Regions from separate parts of the Methyloferula stellata AR4 genome, predicted to be linked through region 1. Evidence: predicted binding sites of a transcription regulator. Region 1 holds the regulator's gene; each other region holds the start of a gene.

Region 1 (3,261 bases):
GTCGCAACGACCTTCTTCGCGCCGAGATATTTCGCGATCTGGACGGCGAGACGCCCCGCGGTGCCGGTCGCGCCATTGACCAGCACTGTCTCCCCAGCTTTTAGTTTTGCGCGTTCGACAAAGGCTGCCCATGACGACATGCCGGGATTGGCGATAGCTGCCGCCGTCACATCGTCGAGCTCGTCGGGGATGGCGAGGCATTGGGCGGAGGGCGCCACTGTCCGTTCGGCCATGCTGCCATAAGGCGCGCGCGGCATGACAAAATAGACCCTGCGGCCGTCGTCGAGCCGGCCCACGCCATCTATTCCCACACCAAAAGGAAACCGCTGCGACGAGCTGTAATGCGTCCCCGATGCGCGACTTTTCACGACAGGGCTGAGAGCGGCGGCGCTCACAGCGATGCGGCTTTCGCCATCGGACGGCGCGGGATCGGCGAAATCTCCATAAACCGGAATCAGCCCGGCGCCCTTCACGAGTGCAGCTTTCAAGATGTTTGCCTTTCCATATGCGCTTATTATGTGCATAATACACATATATGAGAGGCCGCCGATGCCGTCAAGCAAAAGAGTGCAAAATACACATATTAGCGCGCAGCTCAGGCAGTTCCATGACGCTTTGCTGGATATTGTCAGCGCCATGAACCGGCCGCAGCGCGATGAATTCCTCATCAAGGAAGCTGGGATTCCGCTCGACCGGGCGTTGTTTCCGCTATTGGTCGGCATCGAACGGTTCGGCCCGATCGGAGTCGTGGACTTGGCCGACAGAGCCGGGCGCGATTACACGACGGTCAGCCGGCAGGTCGCCAAGCTCGAAAGCCTTGGCCTTGTCGAACGTCAGGAGAGCGCCGCCGACCGGCGCGTGCGCGAAGCCGTCATCACGCCAAAAGGCAAGGCCATGACCGATCTTGTCGATGCGGCGCGCGACCGGATCGGCCGCGCGATTTTTAAGACATGGGACGCGCAGGATATCAGCGAGTTCGTTCGCCTCACTCGGAAGTTCGCCGATGCTGTGAAGGACGATCCGCCTGATCTATAATTTCTGGAGCGTCGCGGCCCTCCTTCTCCCGCAGCCGGGGAGAAGGAAATGGCGTCAATACCGCCGCAGCAGACCCACCAGCTTGCCTTGGATGCGCACGCGGTCTGGCCCGAAGATGCGCGTCTCATAGGCCGGATTGGCGGCTTCGAGCGCGATCGAGGCGCCGCGCTTGCGCAAGCGCTTCAAGGTGGCTTCCTCGTCGTCGATGAGCGCCACGATGATATCGCCGGTCTCGGCTGTCTCCTGCTTGCGGATGACCACGGTGTCGGCATCGAAAATGCCGGCCTCGATCATCGAATCGCCGCGCACTTCAAGCGCATAATGTTCGCCGGGCGAGAGCATGTCGGGCGGCAGGCTGATCGTATGGCTGCGGGTCTGTAGCGCGGTGATCGGCGTGCCCGCCGCGATCCGTCCCATCACAGGGATCGCGATGACGGAGCGGCTGAAATCATCATCGGGCAAAGCCGGGCTCGCGATCGCATGGACCCGGCCGAGATTGCCTTCGATCACGCTTGGCTCGAATTTTTTGCCGCGCGACGGAGACGGCGGTGAAGAGGAATCGGGCAGGCGCAGAATTTCGAGAGCCCGCGCGCGGTTCGGCAGGCGGCGAATGAAGCCACGCTCCTCAAGCGCGAGGATCAGCCGGTGAATGCCGGATTTGGACCGCAGATCGAGCGCGTCCTTCATCTCGTCGAAGGAGGGCGGCACGCCGGTCTCCTTCAGGCGTTCGTGGATGAAACGCAGCAATTCGTTCTGCTTCTTAGTGAGCATCTGTTCCTAATCCCCTAGGCGGCGTCGCCTTCCGCACACGCTCGAATCAAGCGCCGCATCCCCTCCATAGACTCAAAGAGCCTTAAACAAAGAGTGAACGTACTCTATATGTTCTCTCAACGCTGTGCAAGGGGTGGATATGGGCTTCAGCCGCGCGCCGGCAACGCTTGGGCATCAGCCAAGCGCGAGCTTTACGCGGTTCTCCGGTCGCGCTTCGCCTTTTAGCATAAGCCAGTCTTGAGGATTACGCCGCGTCCGTCTTGATCCACGACTTGAGACGCCCCTGATTCAGATCGGGCGCATCCGCTTCGAGCAGTCTTGAGGCCAGAAGCGCCGCCTCGGTCCGGCTCCTGAGTTTCAAGCGTTGCAAGATCGCCGATACATGTAGCTTGATCGTATAGGGCGAGCGAAAGAGAGCCGCGGCGATCTCCTTGTTCGTCTTGCCTTCTCCGAGGAGACGGAGAACCTGCATCTGACGTTCGCTCAGGAGCGAGCCAAGAGCCTCATCGGGCGCGCAGGGCTTTTCTCCGTTTTCAAGCGAAGGCGGAGCGGTGAACTGTCCTTCGATCATCTGACTTAATTGCGAGGCGAGCGTCTGTGAAACCGAGTGCTCGATGGCGTCGCTGATCGTTACCGAACCAGCGCTCGGGTCGGGCTCGACCAGGATCGGACGCGCATGGGTCAAATGCGGAAGCATGTCCGTGAGATTGACATGCAGGAGCGCAACTCCTGTCGGCCGATCGAGCGAGAGCGGCAATCCGATGAGCGAATACCATCTTTGCTCGCTCGACGAATGGCAGGGATAGATGAAGGTCAGGACATCGATCCGGCCTGCCAGCAACTCTCGAAGATCCTCGACGAGCCGCGGTGCCTGCGGTCCGTCAAATTGGCAATATTGAAAATAGTTCGTGCCAATTCCGAAATCCGGCATATGCAGCCCATTTTTACGGGCGAACTCTTTCCATGTGTCGTTGACCGATATGATCCGCCCGGTGGCATCGAGAATGACCGCGCTTACGGGTAGCGCTTTCAGCGCCTGAAAGGCCCCGGCTGCGTCTGTCTCATTCAAGTGATCAGACATTGGAGCGGATCCACAGACAGCACCGAGATGAATGCATTGCATTTTATTAAAAAGCGGCATTCGCCCAGCGCATCAGCCAAGGCTTATAACAGTCCTTTCGGCCTATTGCACCGATCGCAGTCAACATGAGAACTCGTCTTTCATCCTTGATCTAGCTCAAGGGGGAGGACGCGATTGTTGACGTGCTACGGCACTTTCATGCCACAGATTGGAGCAGGCAAAATGATGAATCTCACCGAAAGCGATTTCGTGCTTCAATTGGTGGAAACGGAACATAGAAGCGCGAATACCTTTCAGCTCGTCATGAGCCTCGTTCGTCTTAAGCTCAACCAAACAGCCGATCCCTCGGCGCGGGATCAATTGGCGTGGATCAA
Region 2 (3,261 bases), 450 kb from region 1:
CCGGGACGATGCGCTCCATCATGTCGGGGAAAGACGAAGCCCAGCACAATGTCTGCAAGCCGCCCATGGACGGCCCCATCACGGCATGCAGTTTTTTAATGCCGAGATGATCGACAAGTTCTTTCTGTACGCCGACGAAATCGCGGATCGAGACCAGCGGAAAAGAGAGCCCATAAGGCTTGCCCGTATCGGGATCGAGGCTCGCCGGACCCGTCGTCACGACATTCTTGTCGCGCGCATTGAGATTGACGAGCGTATCGGACGAAAAGACGAAATAGCGATCGGTGTCGATCGCTTTGCCCGGGCCGATCAGATCGTCCCAATAGCCGGGCAGCGCGTCTTCTTCCGCATATTTGCCGGCGGCGTGGCTGGTGCCGGAAAAATAATGCGCGATCAGAATAGCGTTCGATTTATCGGCATTGAGCGTGCCGTAGCTTTCCCAGCCGACGCAGAGATTCTTAATGAGCCTCCCGCTTTGGGTCTGGAAGCTCGGAAGCTCGAAGGTTTTTTTCTGGACGATCATGCTCAAACACGATTTCGAGCGCCCTCGTCCTTCGAGACGCATGCTGCGCACGCTCCTCAGGATGAGGGCTAAGCAGCTGATCACAAAGCCGTCATGCAGAGGAGCGCTTCCTTAGAAGCGCGTCTCGAAGCACGAGCGCTTCCCACCAAACTTTAGCAAGCGACTAGAACGGGATATCGTCGTCGATCACATCGGCCATGCGGCCCGACCCTGCGGCCGCCGGGCGCTTCTCCATCGGAGACTGACGGCCAAAGCTCCCGCCGCCCGAGGATTCGTAGGAGCCGGAATCTCCATCCGACATGTCGCCGCCCCGGCCGCGGCTGTCGAGCAGAGTGAGTTCGCCGCGGAAGCGCTGCAAGACAACTTCCGTCACCTTGCGCGGATTGCCGTCCTTGTCCTGATATTCCCTCGTCTGCAATTGGCCTTCGAGATAGACCTTCGAGCCCTTCTTGCAATATTGCTCGGCGATCTTGCCGAGGTTCTCGTTGAAGATCACGACATTATGCCATTCGGTGCGCTCCTTGCGCTCGCCCGACATTTTGTCCCGCCAGGATTCCGTCGTCGCCACGCTGAAGCTCACGACCGAATCCCCCGAATTCATCCGCCGCACTTCCGGATCGCGTCCGAGATTGCCGACGAGAATGACCTTGTTGACGCTTCCGGCCATGACGCTCTCCTCATACTTGAAACTGACATCTTGATATTGACCTTAGACCCGCGCGCCGCCAGGGGCAGCACCGCAATCCAGCCATCCACTAAAGAATAATGTTCTTTATTTGTTCTTAAAGCCTGCTCGCGCTGAAAGCAAGCCTTCCGCGCGGTTTTCCGGCCTATTCGGCGGCGTGCGCGGCTTCCGGTTCCGGGCCGTGGGCGTCGAGTTCGCGCTTTAAAGTGGCGCGGTCGAGTTCATTTTCCCAGCCGGCGACGACGACGGTCGCGACACCATTGCCGATAATATTCGTCAGGGCCCGGTTTTCGCTCATGAATTTATCGATGCCGAGTACGATCGCCATGCCCGGCACGAGTGCCGGATTGATCACTGAAAGCGTCGCCGCAAGCGTGATGAAGCCCGCGCCGGTCACGCCGCTTGCCCCCTTCGAAGCCAGCATGGCGACGACGATGATCGTCAATTGCTGCTCAAGGTCGAGCGGAAAGCCCAGCGCCTGGGCGATGAACAGCGTCGTCAATGTCATATAGATATTGGTGCCGTCGAGATTGAAGGAATAGCCGGTCGGCACCACAAGCCCGACGACGGGTTTCGAACAGCCGAGCTTCTCCAGTTTCCGCATGAGTTGCGGCAACGCGCTTTCCGACGAGCTCGTGCCCAGCACGATCAGAAGCTCATCCTTGATGTAGCGCAGAAACTTCAAGATGTTGAAGCCGGCCAAGGCGGCGATGGTCCCGAGGACCACAAGGATGAAGATCGCCGACGCAGCATAGAACGTCAGGATGAGGCCTGCGAGATTCCAGAGCGCCTCGTGCCCGTATCTGCCGACCGTGTAAGCCATGGCGCCAAAGGCGCCGATGGGAGCGGCCTTCATCACGATATTGATGACACCGAAGACGGCCTGGGTCAGATCGTCGATCACCGAGCGCAGTTTTTCGACGCGGTCGCCGAGCGCCAGCATTGCAAAGCCGAAAAGCACCGAGAACAGCAAAACCTGCAGAATCTCGCCCTTGGCGAAGCCGCCGACGACGCTGTCGGGAATGATGTTCAAGACGAAGTCGACGGTCTTTTGCGCCTCGGCCTGTTTGGTGAAAGCGGCGACTGCCTCGGCGTTGCCCTGGCCGGAAAAGCCGGCGCCCGGCTTGACGACATTGCCGATAACGAGCCCGATCAACAGGGCCGCGGTGGAAACGACTTCAAAATAGAGCAGCGCCTTGACGCCGACGCGCCCGACCTTCTTGGCGTCGGAGACATGCGCAATGCCGGAGACCACCGTGCAGAAGATGATCGGCGCGATGACCATCTTGATGAGTTTGACGAATCCGTCGCCGAGCGCCTTGATCCAGTCATTGGTCGCAAAATGCGGGAACAGCCAGCCGACAATGGTGCCCAGCACGATGGCAAACAGGACCTGCACATAGAGGACCTGATAGAACGGCTTAGCCGGCCGTCGTATCAGGGCCTCCGGCGAAATTGCGACCATGGCGTTTCCCTACCGCTCTTGATTTGCTGCATTATTCTGAAGGGGATTTTAAGGCTTCGCAAGGCGTCCAAATGGACCAGATTCACGATTTCCGCGCCGAAACGCGCCTGGTCTTTCCCCAAAAGACGCGATTGCCGCAGGGGATGGCGCGAGTTTGGCATGGCGAGGCCGTGGCCGAGCCCCTAAATTAGCGCTATCTCGCCGCTTTACCCTTTGCGCAGGTTCCCGGAACAGTATGAAGACCCCCAGATCGAGAAAAGCGACGTCCGAGACCGCAGAACTCGCATTGGAGCCCCGTTCCAACCTCCGCAATATCACGGTGCGCGGGGCGCGGGAGCATAATCTCAAGAACGTCGATCTGACGATCCCGCGCGACAAGCTTGTCGTTTTCACCGGGCTTTCGGGGTCTGGGAAGTCGTCGCTCGCCTTCGACACGATCTATGCCGAGGGCCAGCGCCGCTATGTCGAGTCGCTCTCGGCCTATGCGCGGCAGTTCCTGGAAATGATGCAAAAGCCGGACGTCGATCAGATCGACGGGCTTTCGCCGGCGATTTCGATCGAGCAGAAGACTACGTCGAAGAACCCGCG
Region 3 (3,261 bases), 160 kb from region 1:
TGTTCTGCTTACAACGTCTATTGCCGCAAACGGGCCTGATTCTCCGGACAGTGCGATGATGCGCTATTCAGATTATCTAGCGATGATAGCTTGTCTTGAGGAGCATCCAAAAAGCCCAACCCAAACAGACTCTGAGCACATTCAGGATTGTATAAAAAGGGTCGTTACGGCGCGCGTTGAGCGCGAGAAAAATCAGGTAGAACAGTAGATGCCTAGAGGACCCAAATGCCAAAGCGTCCCGCCGACGCTGGCATCTCTGATCGGCTTTGGAGCATGCAAGATATTGAGGCTTTGATCGATGCGAAGAAAGATGCGCCTAAAGCCGCGGCTTATAAAATATGACCCTGGGGCTTGGTCTGCCATGACACCATCGAAGATCGGTCTGTTGCTATGATCCCTGGGCGCTCGATTACACGAGCGGCGGCCATTCAGGCGCCCATAGCTCTTCCGGGTCATAGACACCGATGATGCCGTCTGCTCCGGCAAATCCGGAGGCTTGTTCGAAGGCCTCCGAAATCGAGGGGTCGTCGGGCACGGTCGATCTGACGTCCAGGGAACCGCAATCCCCGATCACGATGGCGGTGACGCGGCCGGCGATTGTTTTGTCGTCCCGCAGCATCGGAACGAGCGTCACTTTATAGGTGCTCATGTCGGCTTTGCTGATTTTCTTGAATGTCGCCAATTTAATATCCTCGCGTATCGTGGGTCGTGGGCGCGATCTTTGAAAAACAGGGTACTGTCTCAGTTTAGAAACTGCGACAACAACCGACGATGTTCTCAGGCTTAATTCAAATTCCGGCGCGTGATCGGATTGGCCTGGTAGCGCCAAGGCTGATCTTTGCCGCCCTGGTGGCGCTTGATATGATCTTTGCCTGCCAACTCGTTGAGTTTTTCTCTGATCTGCGGCTCTAACCTCTGCGCGACGCCTTTGACGACCTCCTCAAACGTCAGCGCTTGGTCGGTAGACCCAAGCGTGTCCATGATTGTGGCATCTAGGTCCATGGTCGCACCTCCATGCTTTCCCGTAAGCATAGCGGAGGAATAGGCGAGCGGGCGATTAAAGGGACAGATTTCAAACTGATGCACTACCCAGCGCCTGGTAGTGTTGACAAAAGAACAAAAATAGAACATAAACGCAACATCGGTCAGGGAGTGTTCCTATGTTGCGTATGTTTGAGGATTTCGCCGAGCTCATGTCTCTCGCGGCGCTTCTGGCGCTGATCGCGGCCGTCGCCTGAGAGGCCGCATCTTGTTGAGAACTTTGGGCCGGTGCTTCTTTGGGGCGCGGCCTGAAGCTACTGTCCGGCGCTTCGGTGGAGTGGCCTCGTGACCCTTGTTCTTCCTGATCCCGCGGAAGCCGTGCCGCAGCCGGATGCGCGGCAGATCGTAGAGCCGGCTTTGCTCGATGCCGTCGGCTTCGTGCATCTGCATGTCCATTCGTCCTTCTCGCTGCGCGAGGGCGCGCTCTCGATCGCCAAATTGGCGAAGCTCGCGGTGGCGGATGCCATGCCCGCGCTGGCGATCAGCGACACGAATAATCTCTTCGGCGCTTTGGAGTTTTCCGAAAAGCTCGCCAAGGAGGGCGTGCAGCCGATCATCGGGCTACAGCTCGCCGTCGATTTTGGCGACGGCGCGCAGCTCGCGCCGCGCGGCGAAGAGACGGGCGCCGGGCGCGCCGCGCTCGTGCTTCTGGCGCAGGACGAGGCCGGCTATTTAAATCTCATGCATTTGGCCTCCTGCGCCTGGCTCGATCCGGCGCCGGGCGACACGCCGCATGTCTCTTGCGCACGCCTTGAAGGACGAACCCGTGGGCTGATCGCGCTTTCGGCCGGCCCGGGCGGTGCGCTCGACCGGGCATTGGCTTCCGGGCGGCCGGAGATCGCGGGCCAGCGCCTTGCCTGGCTCGAACGGGCCTTCCCGTCGCGGCTCTATATCGAGCTGCAGCGTCATGGCTTGATGAGCGAGCGCGAGATCGAGCCCCAGCTCCTCGATCTGGCCTATAGCCATGGCCTGCCGCTCGTCGCCACCAACGAGCCATTCTTTGCCGCAACCTCCGATTATGAAGCCCATGACGCCTTGATGTGCATCGCCGAAGGCACCGTGCTCGCCGATACGACGCGCCGGCAGCTTTCGCCCGAGCATAGGTTCAAGACACGCGCCGAAATGGGCAAGCTTTTCGCCGATCTGCCGGAGGCGACGCGCCACTCGGTCGAGATCGCGCTGCGCTGTGCCTACCGGCCTTTGACGCGCAAACCGATCCTGCCGCGCTTCGGCACGTCGATGGAAAATCCCGCCGCCCAGGAAGAAGAAGAGGCGGGTCTGCTGCGCCGGCAGGCCGAAGAAGGCCTGCGGCTGCGTCTTTCGAGGCTCGGCCGCGCGCCGGGGATTTCCGAAGAGGATTATTGGGCGCGCTTGAATTTCGAGCTCGACGTCATCGTGAAGATGAAATTCCCGGGCTATTTTCTGATCGTCGCGGACTTCATCCAATATGCGAAGCAGCAGGGCATTCCGGTCGGGCCGGGGCGCGGCTCGGGCGCGGGCTCGCTCGTCGCCTATGCCCTGACGATCACCGATCTCGATCCGATCCGCTTCGGGCTCTTGTTCGAGCGCTTCCTTAATCCTGAACGCGTATCCATGCCGGATTTCGACATCGACTTCTGCCAGGACCGGCGCGACGAAGTGATCCGCTATGTGCGCGATCGCTACGGTGCCGATAAGGTCGCGCAGATCATCACCTTCGGTTCGTTTCTGGCGCGCGGCGTGATGCGCAATGTCGGGCGCGTGCTCGAAATGCCGCTCGGCCAGGTCGATAAGCTGGCGAAGCTCGTACCGCAGAACCCGGCGGCGCCGGTGCATCTGAAACAGGCCATCGAAAGCGAGCCGCGCCTGCGCGAGGCGGCCGAGGCGGAACCGCGCGTCGCGCAAATGCTGAAGATCGCCGAAACGCTCGAAGGGCTTTATTCCAATGCCTCGACCCACGCGGCGGGCATCGTCATCGGCGACCGGCCGCTCGAAGAACTCGTGCCGCTCTATCGCGATCCGAAATCCGATATGCCGGCAACGCAGTTCAACATGAAATGGGTCGAGCCCGCGGGCCTCGTCAAGTTCGATTTTCTTGGGCTGAAGACGCTCACCACGCTTGCGACCTGCGTCAAGCTTTTGGCAAAACGCGGGATCGAGATCGATCTCGCCAAAATTCCGCTCGACGATCGCAGGACCTTCGAAATGCTCGGGCGCGGCGAGACGGTCGGCGTGTTCCAA
Region 4 (3,261 bases), 1.6 Mb from region 1:
CCTTATGCTCGATCGTCAGATAGGAAATGCAGCGCCGCGCATCGAGCACATAGGGCGCGGGAAAGGCCTTTGTCGGGCAAATGTCGAGACAGGCCCGGCAGGTGCCGCAATGATCGGCCTCGCCCGCGTCGGCGGCAAGCGGCAGATTCGTGAAGATCGAGCCGAGAAACAGCCAGGAGCCATAGCCGCGCGAGACGAGATTGGTGTGCTTGCCTTGCCAGCCAAGACCCGCCTGTTGCGCCAGCGGCTTTTCCATCACGGGCGCGGTATCGACGAAGACCTTGACCTCCGCCTCTTGTGTCCCGGCGCAAAGCCATGATGCGAGCAGTTTCAGCCGTCCCTTGATCAGATCGTGATAGTCGCGGTTGCGCGCATAGACGGAAAGATTGGCCGCGCCTCTATCGACGAGATTGGCGAGCGGATCCTCAGCAGGGCCATAATTCATGCCGAGCAGAATGATGCTTTTCACCTCGGGCCAGAGACGTCTTGGATCGGATCGTCGCGCCTGCGTCTCGCCCATCCAATTCATGTCGCCGGCTGAGCCCGCGGCGAGCCATTGATCCAATCGAAGACCAGCCTCGCCAAGCGAGCCGGGATCGGCGATACGGCAAAGCTCGAAGCCAAGCTCGCGCGCTTTGGCGGCAAGCGCGGGTTTGAAGCTCGGCTCTAGAAATCGAGATCCGCGTAGACCTCCGCCGGAACGAAGCCCGGCAGCCGGTCGGCCAGAAGCGCGCGAAAGGCCGGACGCGATTTCACCCGCGCGTACCAATGCTTCGCCGTTTCGTCCTCGTCCCATGGCACGTCGCCCAGAAAATCCACCGAGGAAAGATGCGCCGCGGCCGCGAGATCGGCATAGGTCAGGCGATTGCCCGCGAGCCAGTTTCTGTGGCCGATCAGATAGCCGATATAGCGCAGATGGTACCGGATATTCGTGCGCGCCGCGCGGACGAGCTCCATATCCGGTGCGCCGCCGCCAGCTATCGCCGGCATGAATCTCTTATAGATTTTTTCGGTCACAAGCCACTGCGAGACTTCGGCGAAGAATTTATGGTGAAACCAGTCGATGAGGCGGCGCACTTCGACGCGCTCGTAAGGTTCGTCGGGCATCAGGCGATGATCGCCTAAAACCTGCCCGTAAACCTCGTCGAAATATTCGGCGATCGTGCCGGCGCCCGGCACCACCGCGCCGGAATCTTCGATGAAGACTGGCGTCTGTCCGGCTGGATTGAGAATCAGAAAACCCTCGCGCCGCTCGAAGATCTTTTCTTCGATGAGCTCCGGTTCGACGCCAAATTCGCCAAGAAGAAGCCGGACGAAACGCGAATGCGGGCACAGCGGGTGATGATAAAGAATCGGCATCAGGGCCGGTTTACGGGAGGCTCATGGAAGAAGCAAACGCCGAAACAGAGGCCCTGCGCGCAGGAGCCTTGATGGTTACGGAATTCTAAAGCCAAGCAGTCATCGCGCCCCTCCGCCGAAGAGAGGATGGGATAAATATTCCTGCTTTGTTCCCAGGTCCGGGAGAATCGTTTAAGATGCGCGCATGGATCATGCGCTCTCCACCTTCATAGGCTACCGGCTGTTCAATGTGCCGATCACATTGTTTCATGTGGTAGCGGCTGGCCTCATCGTCGCCTCCGTCATCATTTTGCTTTTGACGGCCGGTTTTGTCGGACTTCTCCGCGCCCGCAAAGAGCGGCGCGAAGCGGTCTTGGTCGAGGCCGCGCGCCAGCACGACATGGATGAAAAAATGGCCGAGATCGCGCGCCAGGGCGCGGAGCTCACCGGCCGTCTGCGCGCGATGAGCGAACATCTCGGCTCGCGCCAGGCCGATCTTGCGCGGCTCGTGTCGGAACGGCTCGACAATGTCAGCCACCGCATGGGGCAGAATCTCGAAGCCTCGAGCCTGACGACGGGCGAACATCTGACCAAGCTCAACGAGCGGCTGGCCGTCATCGATGCGGCGCAGGCAAGGCTGACGGGTCTCACGCAAGAGGTCGTGGGCTTGAAGGATATTCTCGCCAATAAGCAATCGCGCGGCGCCTTCGGACAGGGCCGGATGGAGGCGATCATCCGCGATTGCCTGCCGCCCGCGGCCTTCGAGTTTCAATATACATTGTCGAACCGCAACAGACCCGATTGCATCATCCGCCTGCCGGGCGACGATCGCGTGATGGTGGTGGATGCGAAATTTCCGCTTGAATCCTTCACCGCGCTGAAAGACGCCGCGAGCGAAGAGGCCTTGAAACAAGCGCAAGCCCGCGTACGCGGCGATGTCGGCAAACATATTAAGGATATTGCCGAGAAATATTTCGTGCCCGGCGAAACGCAGGATATCGCCGTGCTCTTCGTGCCGTCGGAATCGCTTTATGCCGATTTGAACGAGCATTTCGAGGATCTCGTCCAAAAGGCGCATAAGGCCCGTGTGATCATCGTGTCGCCGTCGCTTTTGATGATGGCAGTGCAGGTGATGCAGGCAATCGTGCGCGATGCCAATGTCCGTGAACAGGCGCATCTCATCCAGGATGAAGTGCGGCTTCTGGTGGAAGATGTCTCGCGGCTTCGGGCCCGCGTGGCCAAGCTCGACGCGCATTTCCGTCAGGCGCAAGAGGATATCGGGCAGATCACGACCTCCGCCGATAAGATCACCAAGCGCGGCGAGCGGATCGACCTTCTCGACTTCTCCGATCACGCCGACGCGCCGAAGCAAAGCGGCCTTCTCGCGGCGTCCTTCATCAAGGCGGCAGAGTAGATTGACCGAGAACAGGCAAGAGACGCCCGGCGCCCCAGGCGCCGGCTATTACGCGGCCTTGGTCGTCGCGACCTTTTTGATGGCGTCGGGTTTCATCACCGGCAAGCTTCTCCTGAATTTCGGCTTCTCGGCGCTTTTGCTCGTCGGCTGGCGTTTTATCGTCGCGGCCTTCGCGCTTTTGCCTTTGGCGGTGATCTCGCACGAGCCTTTGTTTCCGCGCCTCACGCTGCCGCAGAAAGCGACGGTCGTGCTCATCGGGCTTTTGCAGACGACCGGCACGCTCGGCCTGACCTTTCTCTCATTGCGGTATGTTTCGGCCGCGACCTCCGGCATTTTGCTCTTCACCAATCCGATCTGGGTTGCTTTGCTTGCGCCTTGGGCGCTGGGCGAATCCTTGTCGAAGATCAGGGTGCTCGGCCTGATCTGTGGGATCTCGGGCGTAGCGCTGGCGCTCGGCGGCGCGCTCACGGGATCGGAGAATTTCCTGCAGGGCGATATTGTCGGTCTCG

What was found. The regulator LexA, encoded in region 1, represses DNA repair genes until DNA is damaged. The targets are predictions, from matches to a motif close to TGTTCNNNNTGTGTTCNG.
Region 2: a site for LexA is predicted at 1,290-1,307, ahead of ssb (single-stranded DNA-binding protein). Genes of this name have one in related genera too.
Region 3: a site for LexA is predicted at 1,113-1,130, ahead of dnaE (DNA polymerase III subunit alpha). Genes of this name have one in related genera too.
Region 4: a site for LexA is predicted at 1,496-1,513, ahead of A3OQ_RS0104620 (DNA recombination protein RmuC). Genes of this name have one in related genera too.

What each region holds. Positions count from the first base shown of each region.
Region 1 covers NZ_ARWA01000001.1:2,506,514-2,509,774, forward strand. The annotation lists gene A3OQ_RS0112295 (quinone oxidoreductase family protein) at 1-488, opposite strand, end outside; gene A3OQ_RS0112300 (MarR family winged helix-turn-helix transcriptional regulator) at 550-1,035, shown strand; gene lexA (transcriptional repressor LexA) at 1,090-1,806, opposite strand; gene A3OQ_RS0112310 (LuxR C-terminal-related transcriptional regulator) at 2,051-2,887, opposite strand; gene A3OQ_RS0112315 (sensor histidine kinase) at 3,110-3,261, shown strand, end outside.
Region 2 covers NZ_ARWA01000001.1:2,053,942-2,057,202, reverse strand. The annotation lists gene A3OQ_RS0110175 (E22 family MetX-like putative esterase) at 1-523, opposite strand, end outside; gene ssb (single-stranded DNA-binding protein) at 687-1,190, opposite strand; gene A3OQ_RS0110165 (dicarboxylate/amino acid:cation symporter) at 1,354-2,673, opposite strand; gene uvrA (excinuclease ABC subunit UvrA) at 2,960-3,261, shown strand, end outside.
Region 3 covers NZ_ARWA01000001.1:2,661,892-2,665,152, forward strand. The annotation lists gene A3OQ_RS0113105 (hypothetical protein) at 1-208, shown strand, start outside; gene A3OQ_RS0113115 (hypothetical protein) at 410-682, opposite strand; gene A3OQ_RS0113120 (hypothetical protein) at 784-1,002, opposite strand; gene dnaE (DNA polymerase III subunit alpha) at 1,399-3,261, shown strand, end outside.
Region 4 covers NZ_ARWA01000001.1:927,197-930,457, forward strand. The annotation lists gene queG (tRNA epoxyqueuosine(34) reductase QueG) at 1-769, opposite strand, end outside; gene A3OQ_RS0104615 (glutathione S-transferase family protein) at 667-1,359, opposite strand; gene A3OQ_RS0104620 (DNA recombination protein RmuC) at 1,544-2,752, shown strand; gene A3OQ_RS0104625 (DMT family transporter) at 2,754-3,261, shown strand, end outside.